DNA from 4 places in the Streptomyces zhihengii genome. Region 3 is predicted to be linked to each of the others. Evidence: riboswitches for the same ligand, from Rfam matches in the RefSeq annotation. Region 3 holds a riboswitch; each other region holds the start of a gene.
The links. Region 3 has a riboswitch for cyclic di-AMP ahead of JE024_RS04760 (M23 family metallopeptidase). Riboswitches for the same ligand answer to the same signal wherever they lie in the genome.

Region 1 (2,191 bases), 350 kb from region 3:
CGAGGACGGGGGCCGCGGCCCATCCCCAGCGGCGTGCGGCGACGGCGAGCGGGACGGCGAGGACGAGCCCGATGAGCACCGCGAGGAAGGTGAGCCGCAGATGCTGGAGCACCGCGTCGGTCAGGATCTGGCCGCGGCTGGACAGATAGTCGCCGCAGATCCATTCGTTGCGCGCGAGGCAGTCGTCGGGGGGCGCCGTCATCTGTCCATTGCAGCGTCGGCACGGCGGGGGCGCGCGCTGGGTTGCGCCTTTCCAGGAGCAATGAAAGGCCGGAGGGAGGTCACCGGAGCCGGCGCGGAGGGAAATGCGGCCGGGGCCTTTCCGCCGACGTGTGCGTCGGCGGAAAGGCCCCGGTGCGGTGCGGCGGCCCGTGGGCCGTCGGGTCCGGTCAGTAGGGACCGTTCACGTTGTCGATCGAACCGTAGCGGTCGGCCGCGTAGTTGCAGGCGGCGACGATGTTGGCGACCGGGTCGTACTGGTCGTTCGCGGTGCCCTCGACGTGGTAGGCGTCGAAGGTCGGCTTGATGACCTGGAGCAGACCCTTGGACGGCACGCCGTTGACGGCGTTGATGTCCCAGTTGTTGATCGCCAGCGGGTTGCCGGAGGACTCCCGCATGACGTTGCGGTGGATGCCCTCGTAGGAGCCGGGGATCCCGTGCTTCGCCATGATGTCGAGCGACTCGCGGATCCAGCCGTCGAGGTTGTCGGCGTAGGTCTTGGCCGCGGCGGGCTTCACGGCCGGGGCGCTCTTGCCGGCGACGGCGGGGACGGCGCGCTTCTCGGAGCGGTCGGCGCGCGCGGTGTCGGCGGTGCGGTCCGCGGGCGCGGCCTTGGCGCCGATGGTGAGCTGCAGGCCGGGGCGGATCAGCGACGGGTCCGCGCCGATGTTGCGGCGGTTGTCGTTGTAGAGCTTCTTCCAGCCGCCGGAGACCGACTGCTTCTCGGCGATCTTCGACAGGGTGTCGCCGGCGACGACGGTGTACGTCTTGGCGGCCTTCTTGGCGGGCGCGGGGGCCGTGACGGCGGCCTTGGCGGCGGCCGGCTGGGCGGCGCTCGCGGAGGTCGCGGCGATCACGGGCAGGACGAGCGCGGCGCCGCCCGTGCCGGCCACGAGAAGGCCACGGGTGAGACGGCGGGACCGGTTGCGGCGGTGCTTGCCGATTGCAGGCATGACGAATTCCTCTCCGTCGCCTGCGAGGTGAGCTGTCGGGTTCGGGCTGGAGATGCCCGGCCGCGCGGTGCACGGCTTCACCCCGAGCCGTGGCGGCGTCGGGCCCGGATGTCTCCGGGCCGTCCTCCGTCACGGCGGCCTACCTGGTTCCCCCGCTCCTGCCGTCGAAGTCTCTGGTCGGGTGTCCGGACAGCGGCAGGATTCGGCGTCCTGTCCGGAATGCCGTGACCGTAGGCGAGAGGGACGCAAAGGAACAAGCCTGGAATTCACAACCGCAATGCGGCACACCCCGATGAGCCCGGCAAATGATGTTGAAGCAATTCCGACGGCCCATCAATTCACGCAGGGGGATGGGGAAATGCGGCCGGGAAGATCAGCTTTCACGGCCCTTCGCGTGACGGATGTCACCAGCCGCGACACAACCACACGACATCATGCCAATGCTCAACGAAACGGACATCAGGGGCGAGTGGGAAACCCGGGGATCAAGGTCCGGCATTCGCGGGACTTTTGGGAATTAATGCCCGATTTGCACTACATCGTGCCGGGTGCGCCGCGCACCAGGATGCGCCGGCCGGTGACCCGCTCCGCCGACAGGGCGATCCACAGGTCCCGCTCCCCGCCCGCCCAGGGCTCGGAGTACGCGAGGCCGTCCAGCCGGCTCACCCCCGCCTCGTCGGTGACCGTCCGCGCCGTGCCGACCACCAGCACGCTCCAGCCCTGGCTGAACGCCTCGTCGATGTGGTCGACCTCGAACGCCGTCTCCCCGCCCGCCGCCCTGCCGGGCAGCGCGCCGGAGGAGGTCCGGAAGGCCACCTCGCGGTCGGCGACGACATAGTTCACCGGCAGGATCGCGGGGCCGTCCGGCGCGGTCACCGCGACCCGGCCGACACCGTGCGTACCCAGCAGCGTCCAGCACTCGTCCGTCTCCAGCTCGACCAGCCGCGGGTGGTACCCGGCGCGCCCCACTCCCCCGGTCAGCTCCGCGTCCCCGCCCGTCAGCGCCGTGACCGTGGTCT
Region 2 (2,191 bases), 3.3 Mb from region 3:
CCCGTCGGCGCGGCGAAGTCCAGTCCGGTGTGCTGGCCGGAGGACCACATGGAGCCGGACTCACCGTAGGTGGAGGTCAGGGTGTACGAGGAGGTGGGCAGGGACCAGCTCCTGGCGAGCTCGGCCAGGCGCTCGGCCTCGGCCTTGGCCCGGGCGGCCTCCTCGGCCTTGCGCTTCTCCTCGGCGGCCTGCTTCTCGGCGGCCGACTGCTGCTTCGCGGCCTGGGCGGCGGCCTGTTCGGCGGCCGACTTCTCCGCCGCGGCCTTGGCCTCGGCGTCGGCCTCGGCCCGCTGCTGCTCGGCCTGCTGGAGGATCCGGGCGCGCAGTGCCTCGCCCGCGCCGGCCGCCTGCTCGCCGCCGGCCCGCTCGCCGCTGTCGGCGACCGCGGTCATCGCGGTGAGCGGGGCGTGGTTCGCGGTCCCGTCGCCGTCCGAGTCGTCGGAGATCAGCGAGCCCACACCCGGGAGGGAGGAGGCGTCGGGAAGGTGGTCGGTGATGGAGTCGGGCAGGGATATCGACACCGCGGGCTTGTCCTGCGCGGTGGCCATGCCACCCGCGCCGACGGCCGCGATGACGCCGACTCCGAGAACGGTGGAGCTGCGGGCGAGTCCGCCCCGCTGCTTGGCCACGCGGTGCCGCCCGCGCACGGGCCGGATGGTCTCCTCGGTCGGATTCCACTCCTCGTACGACCGTTCCGGGGCGTCGCCGCCGAAAGAGGAAGGGGCGAACGGGGCCTCGGGGGCAGGCATGTTGGACGCCACGAAGGCGTACTCCTTTCCTTCCTTCTCGCCTACCGGGTTAGCTGACGGGTTCGGAGCAGGAAGGTCTCCTACGGGTGCCATCGGCCGCGCACAGAGCGGCAGATGATGCCCGATTCACCCCAATGAGTGGTTCCCCGGTTCCCTTGCGGAATTCGGCGCGCGCGTACGGTGCCGCCACTGGCGACGGCTGGGACGACCGCGTTGCGTTATCGAACGTTAATAGACGGCGGGGCTGGATTCCAAGCCGTTCCGACTGATCGTTAACGACTGTGGCCAGGACTTATCGGGACAGAAGCAGCCGGAATCGGGCGACTTGATCGACCTTCAGACGGGCCACGGGTTCTGATGGTGTGTCAGATGTTATGCGCAGTGGCATTCCCCGACTACGCACGGTGCCCGCCCACCGACCGGCCCCACGCCACCGTGCGCCCGCGCCCTTCCGCCGGGGTGCCAGGCCCCGGCCTGTCGGGCCGCTGCGCCGACCGCTCGGCCGGGCCGCTGGATCGACGGCTCAGTCGGCGGGGACGACCGGAACCGTACGGCGCCGGTCCGGCTGCCCCGCCGAGGGCCGGGCCACCGCCATCAGCGCCATGTCGTCGGAGGGCCCGCCCCCGGAGTAGCGCCGCACATCGTCCACCAGGGCGTCCAGCAGTTCCTCCGGGCCGGGGAAGACACGCCCCCGCAGCCGCTCGCCCGGGTCGTAGAAGACGCCGTGCGCGTCCCGCGCCTCGGAGAGGCCGTCGGTGTAGAGCAGCAGGGTGGAGCCGGCCGGCAGCGGGTACGCGTCCGCCCGGTCCGGCCCGCCCCCCAGGTCCCCCATCCCGAGCGGCAGCGCCGGCTCGGTCGGCGCGAGCGACACCAGCGAGCCGTCCGCGTGGAGCAGCAGCGGGTCGGGGTGGCCCCGGTTCACCAGCCGTACCGCGTACCCGTCCCCGGGCGGGCCGCCCGCCCGTACAGCGGGGATCTCGCCGATCACGGCCGTGGTGAAGCCCTCGAAGGCGTCCAGCCCGGGCCGCCGCACACCCTCGCGTTTCAGCGCCCGCTCCAGCCGCTGCGCCACGGCCTCCAGCGTGCTCTCCTGCTCGGCCGCCTCCCGGAAGGACCCGACCAGCACGGCGACCGCCGAGACCGCCTCCATGCCCTTGCCCCGGACGTCCCCCACGATCAGCCGGACGCCCCAGGGGGTGTCCTGCACGGCGAAGAGGTCGCCGCCGATGAACGCGTCCGCCTGCGCGGCCTCGTACCGCGCGGCGACCTGGAGCCCGGCGATCCGGTCCTGCGGTTCGGGCAGCACGGCGCGCTGGGCCGCCTCGGCGATCACCCGGGCCGAGGCCAGGCGTTCGCTGCCCAGCCGTACGACCCGGTTGATCAGCAGCGCGACGGCCGAGACGGTGGCCACCGTGGTCACCTCGGTGAAGGAGGTGATCTCG
Region 3 (2,191 bases):
TCCACGCCGACCGCGAGCAGGGTGACGGCGACGGAGAGACCGGCGCGGTCCTTGCCCGCCGCACAGTGCATCAGCGCGGGCACGCTGTCCTCGGCGAGCGAGTGCAGCACCCGGCTGTGCTCGGCCGTCCGCTCGGTGACGATCAGGCGGTACGAGGCGATCATCCGGTCCGCGCCCTTGCCGTCCGCCAGGATCGCCTTGAGCTGGTCGAGGTTCCCGTCGCGGACCATCCGCCAGAACTCCGCGCCGTCCGCCGGGTCGCTCAGCGGCAGGTTGACGTTGCGCACGCCGGGCAGCTCGACGTCCGGACCCTCCAGCCGGTGGTCCGCGGCGTTGCGGAAGTCGAAGACGGTGTGCAGACCGAGCGTGGACAGGTACGCGGCGTCGCTCGCCGTGGCGTGCGCGAGGTGTCCGCTGCGGAACAGCCTGCCGTGCCGCACCCGCCGGCCGTCCACGGTGGGCAGCCCGCCGACGTCGCGGAAATTGCGGACTCCGGCGAGTTCGGGCTCTGTCGACGGGGCCTGCGGCAGCTGCTGCGTCACGTGGACTCCTTCGGGTGACTGCCGTCGGCGGTCGCCGACGGAGGCGCGAACCCGACCATACGACACGCGTTCATCATTCAATCGTCCTGTTCGCGCCGGGTCGTGCGGGCATGCCCCCACGGCCCCCGGCCGCCCTCCCCTTCGCCCCGCGGAGCCGCCGGCGGGGAAAGGGGGCGAAGCCGGACGATGCCGCCGATCTTGAGCGGCAAATAGGCCGCCGAACAGCCTTTCGCGCATTCTGTCCGAATTGAGGGTTTGGGGATAACGTGCCCCGCATGAAAGGGAAATGGGCTCGGGCTGGTGAGCAGGATCTCATCGGTGACGGACCGTGCCCGCCGCCCCGGGCTCAACTGCCGCCCCGGGCAGGCCGTCCGGCCGGCGCGCTCCACGCAGGGTGACGGGAAATGCCGCGCCCATTCGGACGCGGCAATGCCTTTCGGAAATCGACGCTTGTTTCCGCCGACGCCGTTCGCCTACGGTCACGCTCGATCCGGACGGAACGCCTAATCCTGCCGCCGACCGGACTCCCAACCGAACCCACGTGTGGCAGGAGCGGGGGACCCAGGTAGTACGCCGTATCCGGAGAATTCGGACGGCTTGGGGTGAAATCGCGCAGCTCGCGCGAACGGGCATCTCCAGCCCGAACCCGACAGCTCACCTCGCAGGCGCCGGAGAGGAAAGCGCCATGCCCCGAAAGGGTAAGCACCGTCGTCCCAAGGCAGGCCCCATCACCCGCGGCTTCGTCGTCGCCGGGACCGGCGGCGCCGCCATCGCACTCCCGCTGATCGGTGCCACCGCCGCCGGTGCGGCCACCGGCCCGGCCCCCGCAGCGGCGCCCGCCCCGGCCGTCGCCTCGGTCCCCGCCGCGGCGTCCGTCGCGGCGAAGGCCCCCGCCGCCAAGGCCCCCAAGACGTACACCGTGGTGGCCGGTGACTACCTGTCGAAGATCGCCGACGAGCAGGACGTCCGCGGCGGCTGGAAGCAGCTCTTCGACGACAACCGCCGCGCCATCGGTGCCGACCCGTCCCTGATCCACCCGGGTCTCGAACTCACCATCGGCGCCAAGTCCCAGGCCAAGAGCGACCCCGAGGTCCGCGCCGACGACTCCTCGCGGGCCTCCCGCGACACCGCGCGCAAGGCCGCCCCCGCGGCGGAGCCGGCCGAGAAGCCCGCGGCCGAGAGCTCTGCGGCCAAGAGCTCGGCCGCCGGGTTCTCCGCGCCCGTCCCCGGTGCCACCATCTCCACGCCGTACCACCAGAACGGCGCGATGTGGTCCAGCGGTTACCACACCGGTGTCGACTTCGTCGCCGCCACCGGCACCTCCGTGAAGGCCGTCGCGGCCGGCACCGTCGTGTCGGCCGGATGGGGTGGCTCGTACGGCAACGAGGTCGTCATCCAGCACACCGACGGCACCTACTCGCAGTACGCCCACCTGTCCTCGCTGTCCGTCTCCAGCGGCCAGTCGGTGACCGGCGGCGACCAGATCGGCCTCTCCGGCTCGACCGGCAACTCCACCGGCCCGCACCTGCACTTCGAGATCCGCACCGGTGCCTCCTACGGCTCGGACGTCGACCCGCTGGCGTACCTGCGCCAGCACGGCGTCTCCCTCTGAGGCGCCCGCGCACTCCTTCCGGCGGCCCTCGGGCGGC
Region 4 (2,191 bases), 3.8 Mb from region 3:
GTCCGGGGTGGCGTCCAGGTCGAACATCGCCTGGTCGATCAGCCGCTGCTCGGTGGCGTCGTAGCCGACGAGCTCCGGGCCGATCTGCTCGATGACGGCGAGGACGGCCTTCTCGACGCCCTTGCCCTGGTAGCGGTTCTGGTCACCGTCGCGGAGCTCGAGGGCCTCGAACGCACCGGTGGAGGCGCCGGACGGAACGGCAGCACGACCCGTGCTGCCGTCGTCGAGGCCAACCTCGACCTCGACCGTGGGGTTGCCTCGGGAGTCGAGGATTTCCCGGGCTACGACGACGTCGATGGACGGCACGAGCATCTCCTTCTGGGATGTGACGCGAGAAAAGTGCAGAGGTCTGCTTGGCCTTGCGACAAGAGCCTAACCGGCGCGGCGGCGTACGCCGGGCCGATGCCCGCCCCCTGGGACGAAAAAGGGCATCAAGACCCTCGCGGACGGACAAACCCTCTGCTTCTACCCGGCGGTAACCGGGGTGGACCCCGACGGGACCGGGGGCGGTGCGGGTGGGGACGGCGCGGTGCGGGTGCGTTTTGGGGTGCGGGTGGGGACGGGGGCGCCGGCGGACCGGGGCGCCCGGCGGGGCGGGGGGGGGGGCGCCCGGGGCGGCCGGGCGGGAAGGGGCCGCACACGGGCCCGGCCCGGCGCCTTCGGGGGAAGGGGGCGCCGGGCCGGGAGCGGTGGGGGGAGGGAGCGGGTCAGCGCAGGTGGAGCTGCTGGCCCGGGTGGATCACGTCGGCGTCCTCGACGACGTCCTTGTTGAGCTCGAACAGCTTCTTCCAGCCGCCCTCGACCTTCTCGGCCGTGGCGATCGAGCTGAGGGTGTCGCCGGCCACGACCTTGTACTCGCCGTCGCCCTTCTTGAAGCTCTTGGCCTCGGCGGCCTTCTTCGGCGCGGGGGCCTCGGCGCGCTCGGAGCGGGTGGTCGGGGCCTCGGCGCGCTTCTCGGCGGGCTTCTCGGCGGGCTGCTCGGCGGCGCCGCCGTCGTAGGAGGCGCTGGACAGGCCGACGCCGCAGCTCGGCCAGGCACCCTTGCCCTGGCCGGCGAGGACCTTCTCGGCGACGGCTATCTGCTGGGCCTTGCTGGCCTGGTCGGCGGTGGACGCGTAGGCGGTGCCGCCGTAGGCCGCCCAGGTGGAGGCGGAGAACTGCAGGCCGCCGTAGTAGCCGTTGCCCGTGTTGATGGACCAGTCGCCGCCGGACTCGCACTGGGCGACCTTGTCCCACTCGGAGGCGGTCGCGGCCGAGGCGGAGCCGGCACCCAGCAGCGGGGCGGCGATGACGGCGCCGGTGACGCCGGCGAACGCGGCGACGCGGGCGAACTTCGACGGGCGGCGGTGCTTGGCGATGCCGGAACGCAGCATGAAGTACTCCTCACCGACGCCTGCGAGGTGAGCTGTCGGGTTCGGGCCGGAAAGTTGCCCGGCCGCGCGTCCTTGCGCGCGGCTCCACCCCTAGCCGTCACCGGCGTCCTCGTCGGACGGCCGGGCCGGCACCTACCTGGGTCCCCCGCTCCTGCCTTCGGCGCTTTTCGAGCGTCGACTGTTCCCCCCGACCGACGGCAGGATTCGGCGTTTCGGTCAGCGGTGCCCGCGGTGGCGAGCGATTCGACCGTAAACACACCGCTCCCCGATGTTCAAAGACGAACATCGGGGAGAATTCGGACGAACCGCCGTCGATGTCAGGGGTGTTTCCGCAGGTCGTGGCCGAGATGACCGAAATCGGCCGCCGAAAAGGGCGAGTTGCGGCAAAGAGACCCTTGTCTCACTCGCACAGAACGGACATTTACCAGCGAACCAACCCGCCGGACGACTCCGTGAACTACTCCTGCTCCAGGCCGAGATCGAGGCTCTGACCGGGCAGGATGAGGTCGGGGTCGTCGCCCACGGTGGCCTCGTTGGCCTGGTAGAGCGCGGTCCAGCCGCCGGGGACCTCGCGCTCGTCGGCGATCGCCCAGAGACTGTCGCCGGCCTGCACCGTGTACGCCCCGGCCGGAGCGGAGTCGGTCACACCGTTGCGTGCAGATCCGTCACCCCGTGAGGCATGACGGGCGTTTTCGCGCTCCTTGTCCGCATTGCCCTCATTGCTTCCACTGGCCCCATCGGTCTGGCCCTCCGCCCCGGCGTCCTCGCGGGCGGGCTCGCCGCGGTGCTTGCCCGTGGCGCCGTCGGCTGGCGCGGGC

Region 1: it holds a riboswitch for cyclic di-AMP, as region 3 does, so the genes downstream of both, JE024_RS03375 (LysM peptidoglycan-binding domain-containing protein) here and JE024_RS04760 (M23 family metallopeptidase) in region 3, are expected to answer to the same signal.
Region 2: it holds a riboswitch for cyclic di-AMP, as region 3 does, so the genes downstream of both, JE024_RS18460 (M23 family metallopeptidase) here and JE024_RS04760 (M23 family metallopeptidase) in region 3, are expected to answer to the same signal.
Region 4: it holds a riboswitch for cyclic di-AMP, as region 3 does, so the genes downstream of both, JE024_RS20905 (LysM peptidoglycan-binding domain-containing protein) here and JE024_RS04760 (M23 family metallopeptidase) in region 3, are expected to answer to the same signal.

The regions. Positions count from the first base shown of each region.
Region 1 covers NZ_JAFEJA010000001.1:785,802-787,992, forward strand. The annotation lists gene JE024_RS03370 (ABC transporter permease) at 1-202, opposite strand, end outside; gene JE024_RS03375 (LysM peptidoglycan-binding domain-containing protein) at 390-1,172, opposite strand; cyclic di-AMP (ydaO/yuaA leader) riboswitch at 1,177-1,390, opposite strand; gene JE024_RS03380 (helix-turn-helix domain-containing protein) at 1,707-2,191, opposite strand, start outside.
Region 2 covers NZ_JAFEJA010000001.1:4,393,578-4,395,768, reverse strand. The annotation lists gene JE024_RS18460 (M23 family metallopeptidase) at 1-761, opposite strand, end outside; cyclic di-AMP (ydaO/yuaA leader) riboswitch at 773-929, opposite strand; gene JE024_RS18455 (PP2C family protein-serine/threonine phosphatase) at 1,273-2,191, opposite strand, start outside.
Region 3 covers NZ_JAFEJA010000001.1:1,133,886-1,136,076, reverse strand. The annotation lists gene JE024_RS04765 (tyrosine-protein phosphatase) at 1-542, opposite strand, end outside; cyclic di-AMP (ydaO/yuaA leader) riboswitch at 1,062-1,225, shown strand; gene JE024_RS04760 (M23 family metallopeptidase) at 1,228-2,154, shown strand.
Region 4 covers NZ_JAFEJA010000001.1:4,937,533-4,939,723, reverse strand. The annotation lists gene eno (phosphopyruvate hydratase) at 1-306, opposite strand, end outside; gene JE024_RS20905 (LysM peptidoglycan-binding domain-containing protein) at 708-1,373, opposite strand; cyclic di-AMP (ydaO/yuaA leader) riboswitch at 1,376-1,546, opposite strand; gene JE024_RS20900 (LysM peptidoglycan-binding domain-containing protein) at 1,831-2,191, opposite strand, start outside.